4 regions of the Skermanella cutis genome follow, and region 2 is predicted to be linked to each of the others. Evidence: riboswitches for the same ligand, from Rfam matches in the RefSeq annotation. Region 2 holds a riboswitch; each other region holds the start of a gene.
The links. Region 2 has a riboswitch for thiamine pyrophosphate ahead of IGS68_RS19245 (ABC transporter ATP-binding protein). Riboswitches for the same ligand answer to the same signal wherever they lie in the genome.
Positions count from the first base shown of each region.

Region 1: another riboswitch for thiamine pyrophosphate. It lies ahead of thiC (phosphomethylpyrimidine synthase ThiC); the one in region 2 lies ahead of IGS68_RS19245 (ABC transporter ATP-binding protein).
Region 3: another riboswitch for thiamine pyrophosphate. It lies ahead of IGS68_RS02120 (ABC transporter substrate-binding protein); the one in region 2 lies ahead of IGS68_RS19245 (ABC transporter ATP-binding protein).
Region 4: another riboswitch for thiamine pyrophosphate. It lies ahead of thiO (glycine oxidase ThiO); the one in region 2 lies ahead of IGS68_RS19245 (ABC transporter ATP-binding protein).

Region 1 is NZ_CP067420.1:3,199,735-3,202,936, forward strand. Features, by position in the region: gene thiC (phosphomethylpyrimidine synthase ThiC) at 1-1,307, opposite strand, end outside; TPP riboswitch at 1,378-1,496, opposite strand; gene IGS68_RS15135 (hypothetical protein) at 1,563-2,474, opposite strand; gene IGS68_RS15140 (hypothetical protein) at 2,668-2,892, opposite strand; gene IGS68_RS15145 (EAL domain-containing protein) at 3,187-3,202, shown strand, end outside.
Region 2 is NZ_CP067420.1:4,122,200-4,125,401, reverse strand. Features, by position in the region: gene IGS68_RS19250 (ABC transporter permease) at 1-685, opposite strand, end outside; gene IGS68_RS19245 (ABC transporter ATP-binding protein) at 717-1,484, opposite strand; TPP riboswitch at 1,477-1,585, opposite strand; gene IGS68_RS19240 (acetoin utilization protein AcuC) at 1,695-2,846, shown strand; gene IGS68_RS19235 (DUF192 domain-containing protein) at 2,906-3,202, shown strand, end outside.
Region 3 is NZ_CP067420.1:453,227-456,428, forward strand. Features, by position in the region: gene IGS68_RS02115 (branched-chain amino acid ABC transporter permease) at 1-212, opposite strand, end outside; gene IGS68_RS02120 (ABC transporter substrate-binding protein) at 209-1,336, opposite strand; TPP riboswitch at 1,393-1,493, opposite strand; gene IGS68_RS02125 (methyl-accepting chemotaxis protein) at 1,649-3,202, shown strand, end outside.
Region 4 is NZ_CP067420.1:549,507-552,708, forward strand. Features, by position in the region: gene thiG (thiazole synthase) at 1-367, opposite strand, end outside; gene thiS (sulfur carrier protein ThiS) at 407-628, opposite strand; gene thiO (glycine oxidase ThiO) at 625-1,836, opposite strand; TPP riboswitch at 1,827-1,927, opposite strand; gene IGS68_RS02595 (S49 family peptidase) at 2,017-2,877, opposite strand; gene IGS68_RS02600 (tRNA1(Val) (adenine(37)-N6)-methyltransferase) at 2,926-3,202, opposite strand, start outside.

The sequences.
Region 1 (3,202 bases), 920 kb from region 2:
AAGGGCGCTTCGCGGCAGACGTCGAGCTGCCGGTCCATGTTCTCCTTGATCCTGTGCATCGGCACATGGCCCGGCCCCTCCACCATGACCTGCACGTCGTGCTTCCAGGCGACCTGGGTCAGTTCGCCCAGCGTCTCCAGCTCGGCGAACTGCGCCGCGTCGTTGGCGTCGGCGATGGAGCCCGGCCGCAGCCCGTCGCCCAGCGAGAAGCTGATGTCGTAGGCCCGCATGATCTCGCAGATCTCGTCGAACCGGGTATAGAGGAAGTTCTCCCGGTGGTGCGCCAGGCACCACTTGGCGAGGATCGAGCCGCCGCGCGAGACGATGCCGGTCACCCGGCGCGCGGTCAGGGGGATGTGGGCGAGCCGGACCCCGGCATGGATGGTGAAGTAATCCACGCCCTGCTCCGCCTGCTCGATCAGCGTGTCGCGGTAGATGTCCCAGGTCAGTTCCTCGGCCCGGCCGCCGACCTTCTCCAGGGCCTGGTAGATCGGGACGGTGCCGATCGGCACGGCGGAGTTGCGGATGATCCACTCGCGGGTGGTGTGGATGTTGGCGCCGGTCGAGAGGTCCATCACGGTGTCGGCTCCCCAGCGGGTCGCCCAGACCATCTTCTCGACCTCCTCTCCCACGGAGGAGGCGACGGCGGAATTGCCGATGTTGGCGTTGATCTTGACCAGGAAACTGCGGCCGATGATCATCGGTTCGATCTCGGGGTGATTGATGTTGGCCGGGATGATCGCCCTGCCCCTCGCCACCTCGTCGCGCACGAACTCGGGGGTGACATGGTCGGGGATCGCGGCGCCGAAGGACCGGCCGTCCGGCACGGCATCGAGCGCCGCCTGCCGGCCGAGGTTCTCCCGGATCGCGACATACTCCATCTCCGGCGTGACGATGCCGCGCCGCGCATAGGCCATCTGTGTCACGGCGGCGCCGGCCCGTGCGCGTAGCGGCCTGCGGGCGGGGCCGGAGAACTCCTCCAGGTTGGCGCGCTGGCCCTGGCGCAGGCCGTTGTCCTCCGGCTTGACCGGCCGGCCGTCATAGGCCTCGGTATCGCCGCGGGCCGCGATCCAGCCGGCGCGCAGCGCGGGCAGGCCGCGGGCGATGTCGATTTCAGCAGCCGGATCGCTGTAGGGGCCGGAGCTGTCATAGACCCGGACCGGCGGCTCCCCGCTGCCCGGCTCCAGGTCGATCTCCCGCAGCGCCACCCGCAGGTCCGGGTACAGCGCGCCCGGAACATGGACCTTGCGCGACGCGGGCAGCGGCCCGGTGGAAACGGTGACGGTGGGATTGCTGTCTTTCGGCATCGTGATCTCCTGCTTCGATTGCGAGCGGAGATCCGGAATGCAGCGATGGATATGATGAGACCGGGCGCGGAGTCCTCGCCCTCTCCCCTTCCTACGCCGGCACGACCCGGATCAGGTTCAAAGGGTCTCCGCGTTGCCGCTAGGCCGACGGAATCTCAGCCCCCTATCGGGGCTCCCCTGGGAATACGCCGATCCTCAGTGCATCGCCGCCGCTTGTCAAGCCGTGAGTCGCCGTCACGCCCGATCCCGATATCCTCAGCGCGGCGTCAGGAGGTAAGGCCGGCTGCGGACCGCGACCGGGTCGGACTGGAATGTCTGGACCGCGTAGGCCTGGGCTCCTTCCAGCAGGTCCCGCATGACGATGCCCATCGGATGGGAACTCGCGCCGTAGGTCAGCCGCACGCGATCCGTCGGTCCGGCATCGGCGATGAAGTAGGTGTCGAAGGGCCGGGCGACGCTCCAGCGGCAGCCGACCGGGCCGGCCGCGGAAACGCCGTACCGGGTGACCGGGGAGATCGTGCCGGGGATCGGGGTCAGGCCGGTGGTATCGACCAGGGCGGTGAAGATGAAGTGGTCGGGCTCGTCGGGATCGCCGACCCTGAAGCCCCAGGTCTGCATCCACTCCGTCTCGGCAGTCGCGGCCGTGCCGTCGCGGACAGGATCGGGCGATGGCAGGTTGACCAGGAAGCCGGTCAGGAACGTCGGGTCGCCGAACAGGTCCCTGCCGACCGCGACGGCTGCCGGATCGTCGCACGGCACGAACAGGCGGTGGTTTCCCAGCAGCTTGGTCTGATCGTCGCCCATCAGCCACTGGTCGATGGTAACGTCGGGAACCTCGCCCCCGCGGCCTTCCGGAAAGGCTACCATGCTCAGTTCCAACTCCTGGACGATCCCGGCCGCCGACGGCGACCAGTGTTCGGGCGGCAGGTTCAGCCCGGCGGATCGGAAGGCGGCATGGACATGGAAGCCGAAGCTGACCGAGGCGCGGTCGCCGAAAATGGCTGGCCGCAGCCCGCTCCCTTCGAAGAGATCGACTACCCTGGCGGGATCGACGAGGTGATGGACCACGCAGCTGGACAGCGCCGCCTGATGGAACGGCGGTGCCACTCCCGGCGGGATCGAAGGCAACCGGGCGGGAGTATAGAGCTTCCTGGCTGTGGTCGGCATGTCCTGGCTTCCTACGGGGATGTGCGGCCAGGAGAGGTAAAACTTTCGATAGGCAAAACTCCACCTTTTTCTTCCGCGTCCGCATCATCGATCCGAAACGCCGGGAACGACTGCCGGAATCGCTGCCCGGGGGATGGAGACGGGTGACGAAGGCCCCGCCGCGGCCTCCTCCGGATCGCGGCGGGACGAGGTCCTATTTCTCGGTCTTCGCGAGGACGTGGAGCGCCTGCGCCCACAGGAAGTATTTGCACGTCGCCAGCTCTTCGATCGTGTCGATACCGAAGGCTTCCTTGAGCTTGAGCGCGTCGCTTTCGGTCACGCCCGCCAGGGCGGCAGGAGATTGCGACATCAGCTGCTTGGGCGTCATGCCTTCGTAGGTCTTGTCGAGAATCGCCTTCAGGCTTTCGATTGCGGCCATCGCCAGCTCCCTTGTGGAGGTTACAACCCATTACAAAGTTAACCAACAAACCTATGCGCTTACTTCGAGTGACGGCACCGATATGTATATCACGCAAGAAAAATCCAAGGCTTGGAGCAGCTGTCCCGCCCCGTTACGAACGGAAAACTCCGTTTGCCTTACGAACGATAAGACTCCGTCGCCAGATTATTTGACCGGTTCGGCCCATCTTTACAGAATTCGGATTAAGCCGTATTTTCCTGAAATTGCTTTATTCCGTTCCGGCAGCCGGCGACCCATCGTGGAGACCCTCCCTTGATCCGCAAGACGT
Region 2 (3,202 bases):
CGAAATAGAGCGCCACCGCGATGGCGGCCAAGGTCAGCAGGGCGGCGAACATCAGGTCCACCTGCATGCGCCCGTTGGCGTGCAGCATCAGGTATCCGAGGCCGGCCGAGGCTCCGACCCACTCGCCCACCACGGCGCCGATCGGCGCGACCGCCGTGGCGACCCGCAGGCCCGAGGCGAAGGCTGGCAATGCTGCCGGCAGGCGGATCCGCACCAGCGTGCTCCAGCGCGACCCGCCCATGGTCCGCGCCAGGTCCAGCCAGCCCGGCTCGGTCCGGCGCAGCCCGTCGAAGAAGGCCGAAGTGACCGGGAAATAGATGATCAGGGTCGCCATGGCGACCTTGGACGCCATGCCGTAGCCCAGCCACAGCACCAGCAGCGGCGCCAGCGCGAACACCGGGATCGCCTGGCTGAACACCAGCACCGGCATCAGCCAGCGCCGCGCCGGCCGGAAATAGCTGAGCGTCAGCGCCGTGGCGGCGCCCAGCACGACGCCGAGCGCCAGCCCGCCCAGGATCTCGCCGATCGTGAACAGGGCGTGGTAGCCGATCAGGCCGGCCCGCTCCCACAGCGCCATCGCCACCCGCGCCGGATCGGGCAGGATGAAGCGCGGCACGCCGGTCGCCCAGACCAGCGCCTGCCACGCGGCGATCAGGACCGCCGCGGTCACCAGGGGGCGCACCATGGGCCGTACCGCCCGCATCATACTGCCCGCATCATGATGACAGCCGCCGCAGCAGCTCGGCCTGGCGGACCAGAAGCGCCGGATCGTCGGCCGGCCGCGGCGGCGAACCCTCGGGCGAGATCGCCGGACCGATCTCCGCCGGCTGCCCCGCCATCACATGGATCCGGTGCCCGATGCGCAGCGCCTCCAGCGGGTCGTGGGTGACCAGAAGCACCGTCCTGCCCGCCAGCAGCCCGGCCGCCAGTTCCTGGAGCCTCAGGCGGGTGATCGCGTCCAGGGCCGAAAACGGCTCGTCCATCAGCACGACGGGACGGTCCTCCATCAGGGTGCGGGCCAGGGCCACCCGCTGGCGCATGCCGCCCGACAGCTCGGCCGGCCGGGCTTGCAGCCGGTCGCCCAGCCCGACCGCGTCGAGCAGCCCGCGCGCCCGGTCCACCAGGGCGGCGCCCACCGCCTCGCCGCGCAGCCTCGGCCCCAGCAATACATTGTCCAGCGCGCCCAGCCAGGGCAGCAGCAGGTCCTGCTGCGCCATGTAGGCGACCCGGCCGTCCAGCGGCTTCCCGTCCTCCGCCGCCAGGACCGTGGGCGGCTCCGGATCGGCCAGCCCGGCGATCAGCCGAAGCAACGTGGTCTTGCCGACGCCGCTCGGCCCCAGCAGGCAGGTGCAGCGACCGCCTTCGAGCTCGAAATCCAGGCCGTCGAACAGCCGCACGCCGCCATAGGTCAGGCGGGCCCGCTCAATCCTTACGCCGATGCTGGGAAGACGGGCCGACTCGGTCGGCCGCACGAGGTCGTGCATGGGTCACTGATCCCTACGCCGGTATCAACCGGATCAGGTTCCAGGGGTCGTCCCGCGTCTTGGGACCTCTCAGCCGACCATCGGCTCCCCCCAGTGAGGTTGGACGGACTATTGCAAGTCCATGACGCCCTGGCAAGGCGCCTGCATACCGAATACGCAGATAAACGCACGGAGTTGACGAAACCCGGGGAGCGGCCTAGGTCAGCTTCCATGCTGAACCAGTCCCAGCCCGCCCAGTCTCAGTTCGCCCAGTCCCAGCCCATCGGTCCGCTCTTCATCGGAAGCGAGATCTACCGGGCCTCCACCTATGGCAAGAAGCACCCGCTCGCGATCCCGCGGGTCTCCACCGCGATCGATCTTTCCCGTGCCATGGGGTGGCTGGACCACCGGGCCTACCTGGACAGCCCCAGGGCGACGCCCGACCAGCTCGCCCGTTTCCACGATCGCTCATATATAGAGACGGTCCGCCGGGCCGAGGCGGAGCAGCGGCTCGATCCGGAGGCGCGCGACCGCTACAATATCGGCCGGCTGGAGAACCCGATCTTCCCCGAGGTCTTCCGCCGCCCCGCCACGGCGTCGGGCGGATCGATCCTGGCCGGCCGGCTGCTCGCCGAGCACGAGGGGGTGATCTACAACCCCGCGGGCGGGACCCACCATGGCCTGCGCGACCGGGCCAGCGGCTTCTGCTACTTCAACGACCCTGTGCTCGCGATCCTGACCATGCTCGACGGCGGGTTGCGGCGGGTCTATTACGCGGACCTGGACGCCCACCACGGCGACGGGGTGGAATATGCCTTCGCCGACGACGACCGGGTGCTGACCGTGTCGGTCCACGAGGGCACCCGCTGGCCCTTCACCGGCAAGGTCGGGGACCGGGCCGGCGGCATGGCCCGCAACCTGCCGGTCCCGGTGGAATTCAACGATTCCGAGCTGGACTACATCCTGGAGAACGCCCTGATGCCGCTGGGCCGGGGCTTCACCCCCGACGCCGTGGTGATCCAGTGCGGCGCCGACGCCCTGGCCGACGACCCGCTGAGCCGGCTGGAACTGTCCAACCGCGCCCTGTGGAACGCGGTCCGATCGCTTGCGACCCTGGCGCCTCGGGTCCTGGTGCTGGGCGGCGGCGGCTACAATCCGTGGTCGGTCGGCCGCTGCTGGACCGGCGTCTGGGCCACCCTCAACGGCATCGACCCGGACGTCCCGGTGACCCAGGACGCCGAGGAGGTGCTGCGCGCCCTGACCTGGAGCCGCCGCCAGGGCCAGAACCCGCCGGAACACTGGTTCACCACCATCGCCGACGCCCCGAGGCCCGGCCCGGTGCGCGACGAGATCCGGCAGGTCGTGGACGCCGTCATGTCCTGACGCTACAGGATTCGCCCAAATGCTTTACATATGGGGCGGGCTCCTGTAGCGACTGGACCATGGCTGCCGCGATCATCCGAACCTTCACCCTCGTCCTGCTGCTGGTTGCGGCCGGTCTGGGTCCCGTGTCCGCCGCGGAGACGTTCCGCACCGACCGCCTGACCATCGAGACCGCGTCGGGCGGAAAGTATCCCTTCGCGATCGAGGTCGCCGAGACTCCGCGCCAGATGGCGCAGGGGCTGATGTTCCGCGAGACCATGGCGCCCGACGCCGGCATGCTGTTCGTCCTGCCGCAACTCCAGACCATGTCCATGTGGATGAAGAACACCTTCATCCCGCTCGACATGGTGTTCATC
Region 3 (3,202 bases), 2.3 Mb from region 2:
AGCGCCGCCACCAGCGGCAGCAGCAGGATGCCGGGCAGGGGAATCAGCCCCGCCAGGGCCACTGCCAGGAAGCCGCCGGCCATGACCAGGTCGCCCTGGGCGAAATTGACGGCCGAGGTCGCGTTCAGCACCAGCACGAAGCCCAGGGCGACCAGCGCATAGGCGGCGCCCAGCGCCACGCCGTTGACCAGCAGCTGCGCGACACCCGTCACGGCGCCACGTCGTAGCGCTTCGCCACCGCGGGAACGCGCGACGACCCGTCGTAGCAGACGATCACGGCGGAATGGGCCATATTGCCCCTGCCGTCGGAGCGGTAGGTCATGGCGAGCCCGCGGTACGTCCCCTTGGCCAGCGCGTCGCGCACGGCTTCAGGCGTCTCCGCCCCCTTGGCCGCCGCGTCCAGCACCATGCGGATGCCGTCGTACTGGCCGAGCGCGAAGGCGTCCGGCTCGGTGCCGAAGGCGGCGCGGTAGTCGGCGGTGAAGCGTTCCATCTCCGGCGAGCCGCCCGACACCGGCGAGGCCGAGGTCTCGGCGCAGACGCCCGTCAGCTCGGCCGGCTCCAGCAGCGCCGCGGTGGAGGGCTGGTGCATCGCCGAGCCGGCGACGATCGGCACGCCGGGATTCAGGGCGGCCGCCTGCCGCACGAACAGCGCCGTCGGGCCGGAGTGCAGGTGCAGGACCAGCACGTCGGGGTCGGCCGCCATGGCCTTGGTCAGCACCGGCAGCATGTCGCGGATGCCGGGATCCACGCCCTCCTCGAACACCGGCTCGACGCCCAGCTTGGCGAAGGCGTCGCGCAGGTGCGCCTGGCCGCTCTGGCCGTAGGCGGTGGTCTGGTAGATCACCGCCGGCCGGCGCTTGCCCAACTCCTCGACGACGTAGCGCGCATGGGCGGTCTTGGTGACCCCGTCGCCGGGGAAGAAGCGGAAGACCCAGGGATTGCCGCGCTCGGTGATCGACGCCGTGCCGGAGACGGTCACCAGGGGAATGCCGTACTCGTCGGCCAGCGGCAGCATGGCGAGCATCTGGGTGCCCAGCATGCTGGCGGCGATCGCCGTCGGGGCGCCGCGCCCGGACGCCCGCTCCAGCGCGGTCACGGCGCCTTCGGGGGAGGTCCCGGTATCGATCACCTCCGACCGCACCGCGAGTCCTTCGGGAGCCTCGCGGACCGCCAGGACGGCGCCGTTCCGCTGGCTGGTGCCCTCCAGCGCCAGGAAGCCGGTGACCGGCACCAGCACCGGGATGTCCAGGTCGGCCGCGGCGGCCGGGCCGGCGGCGGACGACAGGGCGGCGGCGAACGCGGCGGCGGACAACAGGGACTTCCGGGCGGGCATCTTCGGTTTCCTTCCTCCGTGCGAAACGGAAACCCGTGAGTGCCGCGATCTTCTCTTGGTCGGTCCCACCGGCTCCCTTCGCTGGCATGATCCAGATCAGGTTCTATGGGTATGTTCTCAGCACGGGCGGATCGGCCCGGCACCCCAGCCTTCGTGCCTCGACAGTGACAGTCCGGCACCGCCCCGTCAAGGCTCGGCCCCACCTATCCGAAGGAGAGTCCGTGACCGTCAGGCCTAATTCTTTTGACGTAGATCATTGCCGTTGCAACCCCGGCGCCCGATTGTCCGCGATTGCAACTGGGGGGATGACCGATGAATACTCGCGAGCTGTCCGACGCGCGGGCTCAGCCTGACGCGGCCCCGTCCCATGGCACGTCGGTCGAGCTGGCGCTCTGGCGGATCGACGGTGCCACGCAACGCTCGCTCCGGCAGCTCGGTCCCCACGTCAACGCCGACCTGGACGGCATCCTCACCGACTTCTACGGCTTCCTGAAGCGTTTTCCGGAAACGGCGGAGCTGATCGCGGCGGAGGGGATGGTCGCCCGGCTGATCTGCGCCCAGCAGGACCACTGGCACAAGCTGTTCGTCGACGGCATCGACGCCCGGTACGTGGAGCGGGTGCAGCGGATCGGGTCGGCCCACCACCGGGTCGGGCTGAAGCCGCGGTTCTACCTCTCGGCCTATTCCTTCATCCTGGAGCGGCTGGTCCGCTCGGTGATCGAGCGCAACCGCTGGAGCCGGCAGGCCGCGGCCGACCAGGCGGCGACGCTGATCCGCACCCTGCTGATGGAAGCGGAACTGGCGCTGTCGGTCTATACCCACACCACGACCGAGCAGCACGTCACGGACGAACTGCTCGACCTCGCCGACACCTTCGAACAGGAGCTGGACGACGCCGTCCAGCTGGTCCGCCGCAAGGCCGAGGCGATGGAGACGGCCTCGACCGAGGTGCTGGGCGCCGCCCGCATGGTCAGCGAGGACGGAAACCACGTCGCCGAGGCGTCCCACGAGGCCGACGTGAACGCCCAGACCATCGCCGCCGCCACCCAGGAGCTTTCGGCCTCCATCGCCGAGATCTCGCGCCAGGTGGACCGCTCGACCGGCGCGGCCCAGGACGCCACCCTGCGGTCCCAGGCGGCCCGCGACATCGCCAACAACCTGACCGACGTGTCCGACAGGATCGGCGCGATCGCCTCGCTGATCGAGAAGATCGCCAAGGAGACGCGGCTGCTGGCGCTCAACGCCAGCATCGAGGCGGCGCGCGCGGGCGAGGCCGGGCGCGGCTTTTCCGTCGTCGCCAACGAGGTCAAGCTGCTTGCCGACCAGACCAACGACGCGACCGGCAATATCCGGTCCGAGATCCAGTCCATGCAGAAGGCGATCGGCGACACGGTCACCGCGATCGCGGACGTGGCCGGCCGGGTCGAGCTGGTCAACGACACCATCACCGCCATCGCCTCCGCCGTGGTCGAGCAGGACGCGGTCACCCAGGACATCGCCCAGACCGTGACCCAGACGGCCGACAGCGTGCGCCGCGTCCACGAGCGGATCGGCAGCGTCGCGACCCAGGCGGGGCTGACCACCACGGTATCGACCCAGCTGCGCAACAACACGACGGAACTGGTCGAACAGGTCGTCAACATCGAGAAGCGGGTGATCTCCAGCCTGCGCAATTCCCGCTTCGCCGAGCGCCGGCGGGCGATGCGCGTCACGGTGGACCTGAAGACCGAATGCCGGATCGACGGGCGGACGGTGCCGGCCTGCGTCGAGAACATCTCCAGCGGCGGCGCCCAGGTCCGGCTGGCGGCCGGGACCGCCGCGCCGGGCGCCCTGGTCTCCTTCGACCTGCCGGGCATCGGCGAGGTC
Region 4 (3,202 bases), 2.4 Mb from region 2:
CCTCGGTCGCGCGCCGAAGCTCCTCCACGTCGGGGTGGAGGGTCTCGCGGTCGCCGATCACCTCCAGCTTGATCCAGTCCGTATGCAGGGCCTCGCGGGCGAGGCGGGCGGTCAGCACCGCCTCCCGCGCGGTCGAGCAGCCGGCTGTGTTGGGCAGCAGGACATAGTCGGACCCCAGCAGGTCGACCATGCTCTCGGCATAGCCTTCCAGGCTGATGCGGCGGATCGACACGGTGACGACCTCGGCCCCGCTCGCCGTGATGGAATCGAGCATGACCTGGCGGTTCGGATAGCCGGCGGTGCCGATGAACAGTCGGGAGGTGAGCCTGCGGCCGGCGATCTCGAAGGAATCGGGCGGATGGGACATGGGGGTGCTTTCAGGGCTTCGTAACGGGCGTATCCGGCTTCAGCCGCCGGAGAAGGGGCGGACGATCTCCAGGTCGTCGCCTTCGGCCAGGGCCGTGTCGGCCCAGCGGCCGGCCGGGACGACCTCGCCGTTCAGCGCGACGGCGACGCCGCGGGCTCCGGGAACGACCCCCTTCCCGCGCAGCAGGGCGTCGAGCGTCGGGGCCGCCAGCGGCTCGCGCCGGCCGTTCACCTGGATATGCCGGGGGACATGCGGGGTCATCGAGGTTCCTTCCCACTCTGCGGGCGGCCTGGCGCCGCTCTCTTGACGAATCGATCGATGCCGAACGGGCGGATGACGTCGGCGGTCCGCCCGGTCAGGATATGGTCGGAGACGGCGTCGGCGGTGACCGGGGTCAGCAGGATGCCGTTCCGATGGTGGCCGGTCGCCAGGACCAGCCCGTCCAGCGCCGAAGGCCCCAGGATGGGCGCGTCGTCGCGCGAGCCGGGGCGGAATCCCACCCACAGCTCGTCGATCGGCAGTTCCTCGACACCCGGCAGGGCCCGCCAGGCGCCTTCGAGCAGGGACATGACGCCGCCCGCGGTCAGGTCGGTGTCGAACCCGCGCTCCTCCACCGTGGCGCCGATCACCAGCCGCCCGTCGCGGCGCGGCACCAGGTAGACGCCGGGGGTCCAGACCACGTGGCGCAGCAGCGGCTCGCGCGGGTCCATCCGCAGGGCCGCCATCTGGCCCTTGACCGGCCGGACCGGCGGCCGGGCGTCGTCGGGCAGGCCCGGGACCGTGCGAGACCAGGCGCCGGCCGCCAGCACGGTGACGTCGGCCCGGTGCGCCTCCCCTCCGGCCGCCAGCACGCCGGCGGCGCGCCCGCCCTCGACCAGGATCTCCTCGACCGGGACATGTTCGTGCAGGCGCCCGCCGGCCCGCTCGAAGGCGGTGCGGAGGGCCAGGGCGACCTTCCGGTTGTCCACCTGGTGGTCGCGCGGGCTCAGGATCGCCGCGGCCGTGCCGGCGTGAAGATAGGGCTCGCGGCGCTTGACCTCGGCCCCGGTCAGCCATTCGTGGCCGAGCCCCAGGCTCTTCTGGAGGTCGAAATTGAAGCGCAGGCGCGCCACGTCGTCGGCGTTCAGCGCCACCACCAGGGTGCCCTCGGTGCGCAGCTCGACGTCGATTCCGGAGGCGGCCTGAAGCTCCTCGGCGAAGCCCGGCCACAGGTCCTGGCTGTGCCGGTTAAGCGGCAGCTGGCCTTCCTCGCCGGGCTCGACCTCGACCCCGGCCGCCAGCATGCCGGCGGCGGCATGGCTCGCCCCGCGTCCCGCCTCGCCCTTGTCGAAGATCTCGACCCGGCACCCGGCGGCGGCAAGGCGCCAGCCGATGCCGAGGCCGACCACGCCGGCGCCGACGATGGCGACCGAGGGGCGGTCGGACCGCAGGCCGGTCGAAAATTCGGAAACGGATCGCGCTGTCGTCATGGGGGGCTCCCTTCGTCGGCATTATCCGAACAGGTTCGATGGGTATGATCTCAGCCGGCCCCTCGAAGGACCGGCACCCCAGCCAGATTTTCCGGACTCGCGTCCAGGGTCGCGACTATGCGGCATGCCCCGGTATGACCGCAAGGCTTATCGGGCAGCCGCCCAGCCCGAGTGCCGGCGCTACAGGCCGAAGCGGGACCACATCGCGCGGTCCTCGACGGCATTGACCAGGGCGCCCGCCAGATCGTCGGCGAGGCCGGACGGGGTCAGGCCGGACGGGGTCAGGCCGGACAGCGCCGCTTCCGTCCGGATGCGGCTTCGCCACCAGCGGCGCTCGCCATGGACCAGCCGCAGGTTGACCTTTTCGCCGAAGCGGTCGCGCATGACCGAGCGCAGGTCGCCGAGCCCGTCGACCAGCCCCAGGTCCAGCGCCTTGGCGCCGGTCCAGAATTCCCCCGAGAACAGGTCCTCGTCGGTCCCCTTCAGGCGGTCGCCGCGCCGGCCGCGGACCATGGCCTTGAAGGCGTCGTGGATCTCCGCCTGGATGGCCTTCAGCCGGACGATGTCCTCGTCCCGCTCGGGCTGGAACGGGTCGAGCATGGCCTTCCGGGTGCCGGAGGTATGCACCCGCCGCTCGATCCCGTAGCGGGCGATCAGGTCCTGGAAGCCGAAGCCAGCGGAAACCACGCCGATCGAGCCGATGATCGAGCTGGGATCGGCGTAGATCTCGTCGGCGGCGCAGGCCAGCCAGTAGCCGCCCGATGCGGCGACGTCCTCCGCGAAGGCGAAGACCGGCACCTTCTTCTCGTCCGCCAGCTGGCGGATGCGTCCCGCGACCAGGGCGGACTGGACCGGTGAGCCTCCGGGCGAATTGACCTGGAGCGCCACGGCCTGCTGGCCGGGAACGGAGAAGGCGCGCTGGATGGCGGGCGCCAGGGCCGCCAGGGTGATTCCCGGGCGGAAAGCCCCGCCGGCGCCGATGACGCCGGACAGCCGGAGAACGGAAACGGTGGGGGCGGGCTTGCGACCGAAGGCGGTCATGATACGGCGGATCAGCATGCCGCTTAAGATGGGGCGGGCGCCCTGATTTCAAAGATCCAGCGCGGCGCCGTCGCGCAGGATCGCCTGCGCCGCGCCGGTGAAGCCGCCGTCGGCCTCGTGCAGAACCAGGCCGGGCATCAGGCGGGCGGGGCTGCGGGCCCCCTTGCGCGCGGTCACCACGATGCGCCGGGCGGGCCGGCCGGCCTTGGGCCACAGCGGGACCAGGGTGATCCCGCCGAAACGGCCGCGCAGCAGGGAGATCAGGTCGTCCAGCCGGTCGGCCCGGTGGATGACGGTCAGGGTGCCGCGCGGCTTCACCCGGCGG